DNA from 2 places in the Buttiauxella gaviniae genome. Region 1 is predicted to be linked to the other one. Evidence: riboswitches for the same ligand, from Rfam matches in the RefSeq annotation. Region 1 holds a riboswitch; the other holds the start of a gene.

Region 1 (5,650 bases):
ATCACCTTCTTTCAGAGACTCAGTAATTGCAGCCAGAGTAGATTCCAGAGCAGCTTTAGCCTGTACTTTAGACAGATCAGCCTTGTCAGCAATTACATCAATCAGTTGAGTCTTGTTCATAAGTTATCCTTACAATGTGTTTATCGCTTGCTAAGCATCGAGTGCGACGGAAATGCCAAAAAAGCACTCTCCTGCATACACGCACCGATAGCCACTTTTTTTCGCCCCACAAATGTAGACCAGACGGGGGGCTAATTGGAAGCCTTCAGGGGTGACAATTCGGACTGTAAGTCACGTTTTGCTGTCTTACTGCTGCAAATTTATACCAATATTGCTGCTACCCGCCTCGCGCAAGTCTGCACGGAGCCCTTTAATCAGCTCGATGTCGCGTTCTTCGCAGTCCGCCAACAAGCGGAAAATCTCCCACTGAATGTCCCATTCTTCTTCAACAGCCGGGTTTGCACGCAGCTCTTCGTCGGTCATTTCACGACCAGCCTGGGTCATTTCCAGCATCGCAACGGTGGTAATGGATGCCTTACTCACTTCAATCGCATGCTCCAGCGTTTCCCCTGAAAGACGTGAATGAAGTAATTCGCTCAGTGCGACGCATGCATCAATCGCCGGGTAGACACCGTAAATATCATAGTCGTCCGCAACAGGAATGCCTTCTTCGAGTTTCTCAAGTTGGCTATCAAAGTTTACTTTCGCGTCTTTAACCGTCAACGTCTCCCAAATCAGATCGAGAATACGGCGATAAAGCTGAGGATCACCAAATTCAGTTTGCTGGCAGAACATGGCGTAATTCGGATACATACGTTCGCATAAAGAAGCCATGAAAGTGACATGCTGCCAGCTTTCCAGTTTCTCCATGCGCAGATGGATTGGGTTTTGTAACATAACGATGTCTCAGAGACGGAATATTAGCGGCAGTTTACCTTAATCACCCTTGAATTGCTTGCCACCGCGTGAAAGCTGGACGCCCCGATGCCACAGCATCAGCCCAGCGGGTAGGCTCAGGTAAACGGTAACCCGCCATGCAACGACTGACCCACAGCAGAGCCGTATCAAGGCTTACACGATGGCCTGTTGCAACAAACAGAGGGTTGCAACGCTTTTTGCTACGCAACACCCACGCGAGGGGTTCGCCTTTATCAATAAGCAGCTGTTTGTCCCCCACTTCATCGCCTACCGCTTCAAAGCGCCCGCATAAGCGTTTTTTAGCAACACCAATCGTTGGAACATCCACCAGCAGGCCGAAATGGCTGGCAACGCCCAAACGCCGTGGATGCGAAATCCCGTGACCATCAACAAACAGCAGGTCAGGTTTTTGCGAAAGCATCTCCCAGGCCGCTAACAGTGCGGGATACTCACGAAAAGAGAGGAATCCAGGGATATAAGGCATGGTGGTGGCGATACGCGCCACCTGATATTCAACCAGTTCGAGGGAAGGATATTTCAGCAGCACAATTGCGGCACGCGTGACATCGCCGCCCTGCTCAAAGCCTACATCGGCACCCGCAATTAACGCCGGAGACTCAACGTCAAAGCGATCTTCGCGACAAACCTGTGAAGCCAGTTCGATCTGTTGCTGACGAAGCACTGCGAGATCCATTCCCTCTCCTTAAATTTTACTGGTGATAAGGCACTGACAAACGGTGCACCGCTTCCACGAAAGCGCCCGCGTGTTCTGGCGGCACATCCTGATGAATGCCGTGCCCAAGGTTAAAGACATGCCCTTCACCTTTGCCGAATCCGGCCAGAATCGTAGCAACTTCTTCTTCGATACGCGCTGGCGATGCATATAACATTGACGGGTCCATGTTGCCCTGCAACGCGACTTTGTGACCGACACGACGACGTGCGTCGGCAATATCGGTAGTCCAGTCTAACCCCAGTGCATCACAACCGGTTTCCGCCATCGCTTCAAGCCACTGGCCGCCACCTTTGGTGAACATTGTCACAGGCACGCGGCGACCTTCGTTTTCACGCAGCAGGCCATCAATGATTTTGTGCATGTAATAGAGCGAGAACTGCTGATAGTCGCGACCTGTCAGCACGCCACCCCAGGTATCGAAAATCATCACTGACTGTGCGCCAGCTTTGATTTGCGCGTTCAGGTACAGCGTGACGCTTTGTGCCAGCTTATCGAGCAGCAAATGCAGCGCTTGCGGGTCGGCATACATCATCTTTTTGATAACGGTGAAGGCCTTACTGCTGCCGCCTTCGACCATGTAGGTTGCCAGCGTCCACGGGCTGCCGGAAAAACCGATCAACGGCACCTCGCCTTTCAGCTCGCGGCGAATGGTACGCACCGCGTTCATCACATAACCCAGTTCATCTTCCGGGTCAGGAATGGGCAGCTTTTCTACCTCCGCGCGGCTGGTAATCGGCAAGCGAAAACGCGGGCCTTCACCTGCTTCAAAATAGAGGCCCAACCCCATCGCATCTGGCACAGTGAGAATATCAGAGAAGAGGATCGCCGCATCCAACGGGTAGCGACGCAACGGTTGCAGAGTCACTTCGCAAGCTAACTCCGCATTTTTGCACAGGGACATAAAATCCCCCGCCTGCGCACGCGTTGCTTTGTATTCTGGCAAGTAACGACCTGCCTGCCTCATCATCCATACTGGCGTGGTATCTACAGGCTGGCGTTGTAGCGCCCGCAGGTAACGATCGTTCTTCAGTTCAGTCATTTTGAATTTCCTTTGGCTGGAACTCTAAATAGTTCGAGTTGCAGGTAGGCGGCAAGCTCACGAATCCCCAGGAGCTTACTTTAGTAAGTGACTGGGGTGAGTGAGTGCGGCCAACACCCCTGCAACTCGAAATATGACGAGTGTATCCCGCCAGTTTACCACGTCATTCATACTCTGCCCGACACAGAGCAACGGTGTCTTCAATCAGGCGACGCGCCACCGTGCCTGGTGGAGGCAATAGCGGTAATTGATCGTACCGATACCAGCCCGCATCCAGTAACTCTTTCGGGTCGATTTTAATCTCACCGCTGTGATATTCCGCCATAAACGCGGTCATCAGAGATTGTGGGAACGGCCACGGTTGCGAAGTGACATAGCGTAAATTTTTCACGCGGATACTGCTTTCTTCCATCACTTCACGCGCTACAGCCTGTTCCAGGGTTTCGCCGACTTCGACAAACCCTGCCAGCACGGTATAAACCCCATTGCGATGGCGCGTATGCTGGGCAAGCAGAATATGATCGTCACGACGAATCGCCACAATGATGCACGGTGAAATTTGCGGGTAATAGCGCTCACGACAATGGCTACACAGCATCGCCCATTCGGTTTTGCTGACGTGCATTTCATGCCCGCAGTAGCCGCAAAATTTGTGTGAGCGATAAAACTCAGCTAATTGCACGCCACGCCCCGCAAGTTGAAACAGCCCAGCATCCTGATCGATGATCTGGCGTACCGAGCCCATATCAGCCCGGCGATTTTGCTGCACCAGCCACACGGGTTCATTTTCCCACTCGCCAATAGGCAACCCAATGGCGCCTTCTAGCTGGAAATCTTGTGCAACTCCGTGAGGTAGCTCGCCTTTTGGCAACCACAATTTTTGTTCATGACTGACGATAAACCAGCCCTGATCTAACTTTTGAATTACACGTTCCATAACCTGGTGCACATCCCCGAGTTCACTGGTATAAACAAATAGCCGTAACAATTTTGGGTACGTTTGCGTTACATCTTCTGCTCGCGACAATTCGAATAGCAGCCACATTCTGCAAATCGAAGTATGACGAGTATATAACTCACGGAGTCAATCATGCTTAACCAGTTAGAAAATCTGACTGAGCGCGTTGGTGGTAGTAATGAGTTAGTCGACCAATGGCTACATGCCCGCAAACATTTATTGGTGGCTTATTACAATATGGTTGGGATGAAGCCTAACAAGGAATCCCATACTGCGCTCGATGAAAAAGCTCTGGATAATTTTTGCCACAATCTGGTGGATTATCTGTCGTCAGGCCACTTCAACATTTATGAACGCATTATTAGCGAAATGGAAGGTAGCAGCCCGCTTTTAGCGGCAACGCATCTTTACCCACAGTTGGAAGCCAATACCCAGCAAATCATGGATTTCTACGATTCGCATCTCGAAAGCGCAATCGATCATGATAATTACATTGAATTTCAGAATGCGTTGTCCGGCATCGGCGAAGCACTGGAATCTCGGTTCTCGCTGGAAGATAAACTCATTCAGCTAGCGTACGACCACGGTTTAGATGACAGTGCAAATGACACCGACACTCTTGCACGCCCGGCTTGAGTTCTGCACTGTTAACGAGTAGTTTACATATCGACCCGTAGCAATATGGGTTTCTTCTTGTCGGAGTGCCGAGTGCGTTAAGCACCGGCTGAGACCGTTAATTCGGGATCCGCGGAACCTGATCAGGTTAATACCTGCGAAGGGAACAAGAGTAATTCTGCTTTTGGGATCACCCGTGCGCGGGCGTCCCACATCCATTACTCCTCCGTTGTTCTGACAAGCCACTCCTGATAATCACTGGAATGAGCTATGTCTATGACTGAAAAAAAACCTAACCGCCGCAAACAGCGTGCTGCCGCTCAGCATTTTATCAATACGCTGGAAGGAACCGCTTTCCCCAACTCGCAACGTATTTATCTCACCGGTTTACGGGAAGATATCCGCGTACCGATGCGCGAGATTCAATTGAGCCCAACCGCAACCGGCGGCAGCAAAGAAAATCCGCAGTTCACCCCTAATGACGCTATTCCGGTTTATGACACCTCCGGGCCGTACGGCGATCCCGCGATTAACATCGACGTTCTGCGCGGGCTTTCGCCGCTGCGGGCGAACTGGATTGCCGAACGAAATGACTGCGAAACACTTACCGATCGCAGCTCTGCCTACACCAAAGAGCGGCTGGCGGATGATGGCCTGGATGAATTGCGTTTTGAAACACAACTCATACCGAAACGCGCCAAAGCCGGGAAAACTGTCACTCAACTGCACTACGCTCGCAAAGGGATTGTAACGCCGGAAATGGAGTTTATCGCGATACGCGAAAACATGGGGCGCGAGCGGATCCGTGATGAAGTATTACACCACCAGCATCCTGGCCAGGGTTTTGGCGCACGCCTGCCGGAAAATATCACACCTGAATTCGTGCGCGATGAAGTCGCCGCGGGCCGCGCGATTATCCCTGCTAACATTAACCATCCCGAATCTGAGCCAATGATAATCGGGCGTAATTTCCTGGTAAAAGTGAACGCCAATATTGGTAACTCGGCGGTGACCTCATCGATTGAAGAAGAGGTGGAAAAACTGGTCTGGTCGACCCGCTGGGGTGCAGACACGGTGATGGATCTCTCCACGGGCCGTTATATTCACGAAACCCGCGAGTGGATTTTACGTAACAGCCCGGTGCCTATCGGAACCGTGCCCATTTATCAGGCGCTGGAAAAAGTCAACGGCATCGCCGAAGACCTGACGTGGGAAATGTTCCGCGACACGCTGCTGGAACAAGCCGAGCAAGGCGTGGACTACTTCACCATTCACGCCGGTGTGCTACTGCGTTATGTCCCAATGACCGCCAAACGCCTCACGGGCATTGTTTCACGCGGCGGTTCGATTATGGCGAAATGGTGCCTGTCGCATCATCAGGAAA
Region 2 (5,650 bases), 1.0 Mb from region 1:
GCTGCGGGGCGCACGGCAAAGTGACATTCCCGGACGGGCGTATTTTGCGCACCGCTAAAACACGCCATCCGCGCGGTTATATGGAAGGGAAATATCTCGATCGCCAGCACGATGTGGAACAGGCAGACAAACCGTTTGAATTCTTTATGAACCGTTTCCGCCTGCTGGAAGCCGCGCCGCGGAATGAATTTAGTCTTTATACCGGGCTGGATGAGTCAGCAATTCGTGCGCAACTGGATGAGGCTATTACCAAAAATTATCTGGTTGAGACGCCGGAATACTGGCAGATCACCGAGCACGGTAAGCTGTTCCTCAACTCATTGCTGGAGCTGTTTTTGGCTGAGTAATTCTGTTGTAAATGGCGGGTGGCGCTGCGCTTACCCGCCCTACACAACCCAGTCCACCCGAAATTATTTTTAATTACAAAAACTTAAATATTCTTCACTCTACTAGTCAAAATCAGCGCCAGCACCGCAAGCCCGGCAATCAGCCAATATACCGAATAGTGGCCAAAACTTTCCGCCAGGGCGCCCTGAAGAACCCCCGCCAGAATCACGCCCGTCGAAATGCTATTGGTAAATAACGTGGTCGCAGAACCCGGTCTGCCCGGCATTAAATCCTGGAACCACAGCATGCCGATACCGGCGACAATCCCGATAAATACCGCGTTAAAGAGCTGGAGTAATATCAGCGCCGTGTGGCTGTGGAACAGAATCAGCCCCACATAGAACAGCACGCCCGCCGCCACCGCAATCACCATCATACGGCGTTTCCCAAAACGCTTCACGTAGTAACCTGCAAGGATCATCGCTGGGATCTCAAGGCCCGCCGCCGTTCCCATCAGAAGCCCGGCTAACGATTCCGGCAGCCCTAAATCGGTACTGATCCACAGCGGCATATCGATGATGTACATGGTGTTGCAGGTCCACATCAGCATGGAGGCGATAAATAGCATGCGTACGTTTTTATCTTGCCAGCCGCTGACCTGCGTGAGCGCCACATCTGCAGGCTGCTCAATTCTCTTAACCGAAGGGAGGGCGAAAAAGATAAGCGCCAGCGAGATAACAAAAATCCCCGCAGCGATAAGAAACATGGTGGTAAAACCGTAATTTAGCGCCAGCATAAACGACAGCGGCGGGCCAATAACCCAGGCAAGCGAAAGCTGCGCACGCATGATTGAGCTGAACATCACCACTTCGCGCGCCGAGTTATCCGCATACTCCCGAGCCAGGGCAAAAATTTGCGGCATCGCGGTGTTAGCAATAGAGGCGAACATCACGCCAATAGTGATTAACGTCAGGTAGTGGCGGTTAAAAGCAAAGAGCACGCAGTTTGCCACGGCCATTACGCAGCAAACCATAATCAGTTTGCGCCTGTCACCCCGGCTGTCGGAACGCTTCGCCAGCATCAGGCTGACTAAAATACCGGCGATAGCATTAACGGTGTAAAACAACCCGACCCAAAATGGCCGCACTTGCACTTCACGCGTTAAAAAAAGGCTAAGAGTGGGAGCCTGCAACGCGCCCGCAATCCCCATCATAAAAGCCACTACCATGAATGCAGCGTACACCGGATTAAGGCGTCGTCCTTGTGTCAAAAACCAGGCCATGCGGAAAGATCCTTTTGCTTGAGCGGGTGATTAAATTGCAAGCTCTCAACTATACCCTAACTTATTCAAGTTACAGCCAACACCCCTGCAGCTTGAAGAATGACGGGTATAAAAAAGCCAGCAGTAATAATCTGCTGGCCTGGTGAATTCACCAATACTCAGTCACACATGTATAGGTGAGTTAGTGCTTCACAGTCGCGGGGGTTGTCATCTCCCACTGCATTAAGTCTTCGAGCATCCTCAGACGTTGCGATGCTGTCAGGCGAGCCAGCCATCCAGCAGAAACACTTTGTGTTGCGGCAAAATACTGTTGATAAAACTTAACCACTGGCGACCGTTTCATATGCACCTCCTCACTTTCAACGTTGATGATTATTGACGTAATATGAGGAAAGTTAAATTGATGAGTTTCTGGCGGGAGTTCCTCTTTTATGTCTTCAGGTCGTCTGCAACAACAGTTCATACGCTTATGGCAATGCTTTGAAGGCAAGCCGCAGGAAACGACGTTAAATGATTTAGCCTCGCTGCTGAATTGTTCCCGGCGCCATATGCGGACTTTACTCAGCGCGATGCAGGAAAAAGGTTGGCTCAGTTGGAAAGCGGAAGCCGGCCGCGGCAAGCGCTCACAGCTTGAATTCCTTTATACCGGCCTTGCACTCCAGCAGCAGCGGGCAGAAGATCTTCTCGAGCAGGACAGGATCGATCAGCTCGTACAGATAGTGGGCGATAAAGCCGCAGTTCGTCAGATGTTGATCTCCCATCTTGGGCGTAGCTTCCGCCAGGGGCGGCATATTCTGCGCGTTCTCTACTATCGCCCCCTGCTCAATCTGTTGCCTGGCTCGGCGTTACGCCGTTCAGAAACCCATATTGCCCGGCAAATTTTCAGCGGATTGATCCGAATAAATGAGGAAAATGGGGAACTGGAAGCGGATATTGCGCACCACTGGCAGCAAATTTCCCCCTTACACTGGCGCTTTTATTTGCGCCCCGGCATTCATTTTCACCATGGCCGCGAACTGGACATGCTGGATGTCGTGACATCGCTGCAACGTATTAATGCCCTGCCGCTCTACTCACACATTACGCAAATTACCTCGCCAACCGCGTGGACGTTAGATATCACGCTTTCGCAACCGGATAACTGGTTGCCGTGGTTGTTGGGCAGCGTGAACGCAATGATCCTGCCCCGTGAATGGCAAACGTTAAACAATTTTGCCCGCCAGCCGGTCGGTTCTGGCCCGTATTCCGTGGTGCGCAATAACACCAATCAGCTAAAAATTCAGGCTTACGATGATTACTTTGGCTATCGCGCATTAATTGACGAGGTGAATTTCTGGGTGTTACCGGAGATCGGCGAGGAAGTCAGTTGCGCAGTGCAATTATCCGGGATGCCTGATAGCGAGAAAGCGGTTGAGAGCCGTCTTGAAGAAGGCTGTTACTACATTTTGTTTGATAGCCGCTCTCAATGCGGCAGCAATAAAGAGGTGCGCCGCTGGCTGAGCCACATTCTGGCCCCCATTCATCTGCTGTATAGCGCAGGCGAACAAAATCAGCAGTACTGGTTCCCGGCCTATGGTTTGCTCCCACGCTGGCACCATACGCGCCCGCAGCCGGTTCTTGAGAAACCCGCCGGGCTGGAATCCGTCACGCTGACGTTTTATCGCGATCACGTCGAGCACCGCGTGATCAGTAAAGTGATGGAAGCGTTGCTGGCGCGGCAAGGCGTTAAACTTATCGTCGAGGAAGTGAGTTATGAAGAGTGGCATCAGGGCGATGCGGAAAGCGATATCTGGCTAAATAGCGCAAACTTTACCTTGCCGCTGGAATTTTCCCTTTATTCACATCTTTATGAAGTGCCGCTGATTCAAAAATGTATCTCGATGGATTGGGAAACGGATACCCGTAAATGGCATAACGGCGAACTTTCTCTCCCGGAGTGGTGCCAGCAGCGCGTTGAAAATAATGATATTTTGCCCCTCATTCACCACTGGCTGCGTATCGAAGGGCAACGCAGTATGCGCGGTGTGAGGATGAATACCTTGGGGTGGTTCGACTTTAAATCCGCGTGGTTTGCGCCACCGGAACCGTAGAGCTTTCGCAACATTCACAAAGTCATTACAATGCACGCGTTCTCAACGGGGTGCTAAGACAAAAGTCTGGCTGAGATAATACCCGTCGAACCTGATCCGGATAACGCCGGCGAAGGGATTTGAGGCTCAATTCTCAAAGTCCTTTGCCACCCCTAATCCTAAGAGGTGCAAAGTGTTCAAAAAATTCCTGCCGTTACTGGCGCTCATCGCCGCCCCTGTTTTCGCAAAACCCCTGCTGACTGTTTACACCTACGACTCCTTTGCCGCCGACTGGGGCCCTGGCCCTGCGGTGAAAAAAGCTTTCGAAGCGGACTGCAATTGCGAGCTGAAATTTGTCGCACTGGAAGATGGTGTTTCCCTGCTGAACCGCCTGCGCATGGAAGGCAAAAACAGTAAGGCGGACGTGATTCTTGGTCTGGATAACAATCTGCTGGAAGCGGCGGCGCAAACCAAACTGTTTGCCCCGAGCAATGTGGATACAAGCGCACTGAAAATCCCTGGCGGCTGGAATAACAACACCTTCGTGCCGTTCGATTACGGCTACTTCGCGTTTGTTTACGATAAAAACAAACTGCAAAATCCGCCGAAGAGCCTGAAAGAGCTGGTCGAAAGTGACCAAAAATGGAAGGTGATTTATCAGGATCCGCGCACCAGTACGCCAGGGCTTGGTCTGCTGTTGTGGATGCAAAAAGTGTATGGCGACAAAGCGCCTGAAGCCTGGCAAAAACTGGCGAAGAAAACCGTCACCGTCACCAAAGGCTGGTCTGAAGCCTACGGCCTGTTCCTGAAAGGCGAAGGCGATCTGGTAATGAGCTACACCACGTCCCCGGCCTACCACATTATCGAAGAGAAGAAAGATAACTACGCGGCGGCGAATTTCAGCGAAGGCCATTATTTGCAGGTCGAAGTGGCAGGCCGCCTGGCTTCCAGCAAACAGCCTGAGCTTGCCGAAAAGTTCATGAAATTTATCGCGTCCCCTGGCTTCCAGAACACTATCCCAACCGGCAACTGGATGTATCCGGTGACCGATGTGAAATTGCCGGAAGGCTTTAACGGCCTGGTAAAACCGCAAACGACGCTGGAATACAGCGCGCAAGACGTTTCTAAACAACGCGCCAACTGGATTAACGAATGGCAACGCGCCGTCAGCCGCTAATTGCAGGCTGGCTGATCCCAGGGCTATGTGCCGCCACGCTGGTGGTGGCTGTAGCCCTCGCGGCTTTTATGGCGCTGTGGTTTAACGCGCCGCAAACCGATATCCGCGCGCTTTTGCAGGATAGCTATTTGTGGCACGTGCTGCGTTTCTCTTTCTGGCAGGCGTTTCTCTCTGCGGCATTGTCCGTGTTTCCGGCAATTTTTTTGGCGCGAGCGCTGTATCGCCGCCGGTTCCCCGGACGTGTTGCGCTCCTGCGTCTTTGCGCTATGACGTTGGTTCTGCCGGTGCTGGTGGCGGTGTTCGGTATTCTGACGGTCTACGGGCGTGAAGGCTGGCTGGCCTCCCTTTGTGACCGGCTGGGAATCGAGTGGGCGTTTTCGCCGTACGGCTTAAAAGGCATTTTACTGGCGCACGTCTTTTTCAATATGCCAATGGCGACACGGCTTTTGCTTCAGGCGTTAGAAAATATCCCCAGCGAACAACGCCAGGTCGCCGCCCAGCTTGGGATGCAGGGCTGGAATTTCTTTCGTTTCGTGGAGTGGCCCTGGCTGCGCCGCCAGATATTGCCGGCTGCTGCGCTGATTTTCATGCTCTGTTTCGCAAGTTTTGCCACAGTGCTTTCGCTGGGCGGCGGGCCGCAGGCCACCACTATCGAGCTGGCAATCTTCCAGGCGCTGAGTTACGACTACGATCCTGCCCGTGCGGCACTGCTCGCATTAGTACAAATGATTTGCTGTTTGGGCCTGGTGCTGATGAGCCAGCGGCTCAGCAAAGCGATTGCCCCAGGCATCAGCC

The links. A riboswitch is a leader RNA that binds a small molecule or an ion and turns the genes downstream of it on or off. The one in region 1 is predicted to bind thiamine pyrophosphate.
Region 2: another riboswitch for thiamine pyrophosphate. It lies ahead of thiB (thiamine ABC transporter substrate binding subunit); the one in region 1 lies ahead of thiC (phosphomethylpyrimidine synthase ThiC).

What each region holds. Positions count from the first base shown of each region.
Region 1 is NZ_JBFMVT010000002.1:2,164,719-2,170,368, reverse strand. It holds gene hupA (nucleoid-associated protein HU-alpha) at 1-120, opposite strand, end outside; gene AB1E22_RS10760 (YjaG family protein) at 307-897, opposite strand; gene nfi (deoxyribonuclease V) at 941-1,612, opposite strand; gene hemE (uroporphyrinogen decarboxylase) at 1,629-2,693, opposite strand; gene nudC (NAD(+) diphosphatase) at 2,857-3,630, opposite strand; gene rsd (sigma D regulator) at 3,784-4,287, shown strand; TPP riboswitch at 4,339-4,449, shown strand; gene thiC (phosphomethylpyrimidine synthase ThiC) at 4,543-5,650, shown strand, end outside.
Region 2 is NZ_JBFMVT010000002.1:1,161,429-1,167,078, forward strand. It holds gene hemW (radical SAM family heme chaperone HemW) at 1-347, shown strand, start outside; gene AB1E22_RS05950 (sugar efflux transporter) at 431-1,609, opposite strand; gene sgrT (glucose uptake inhibitor SgrT) at 1,791-1,952, opposite strand; gene sgrR (HTH-type transcriptional regulator SgrR) at 2,041-3,699, shown strand; TPP riboswitch at 3,736-3,835, shown strand; gene thiB (thiamine ABC transporter substrate binding subunit) at 3,872-4,855, shown strand; gene thiP (thiamine/thiamine pyrophosphate ABC transporter permease ThiP) at 4,831-5,650, shown strand, end outside.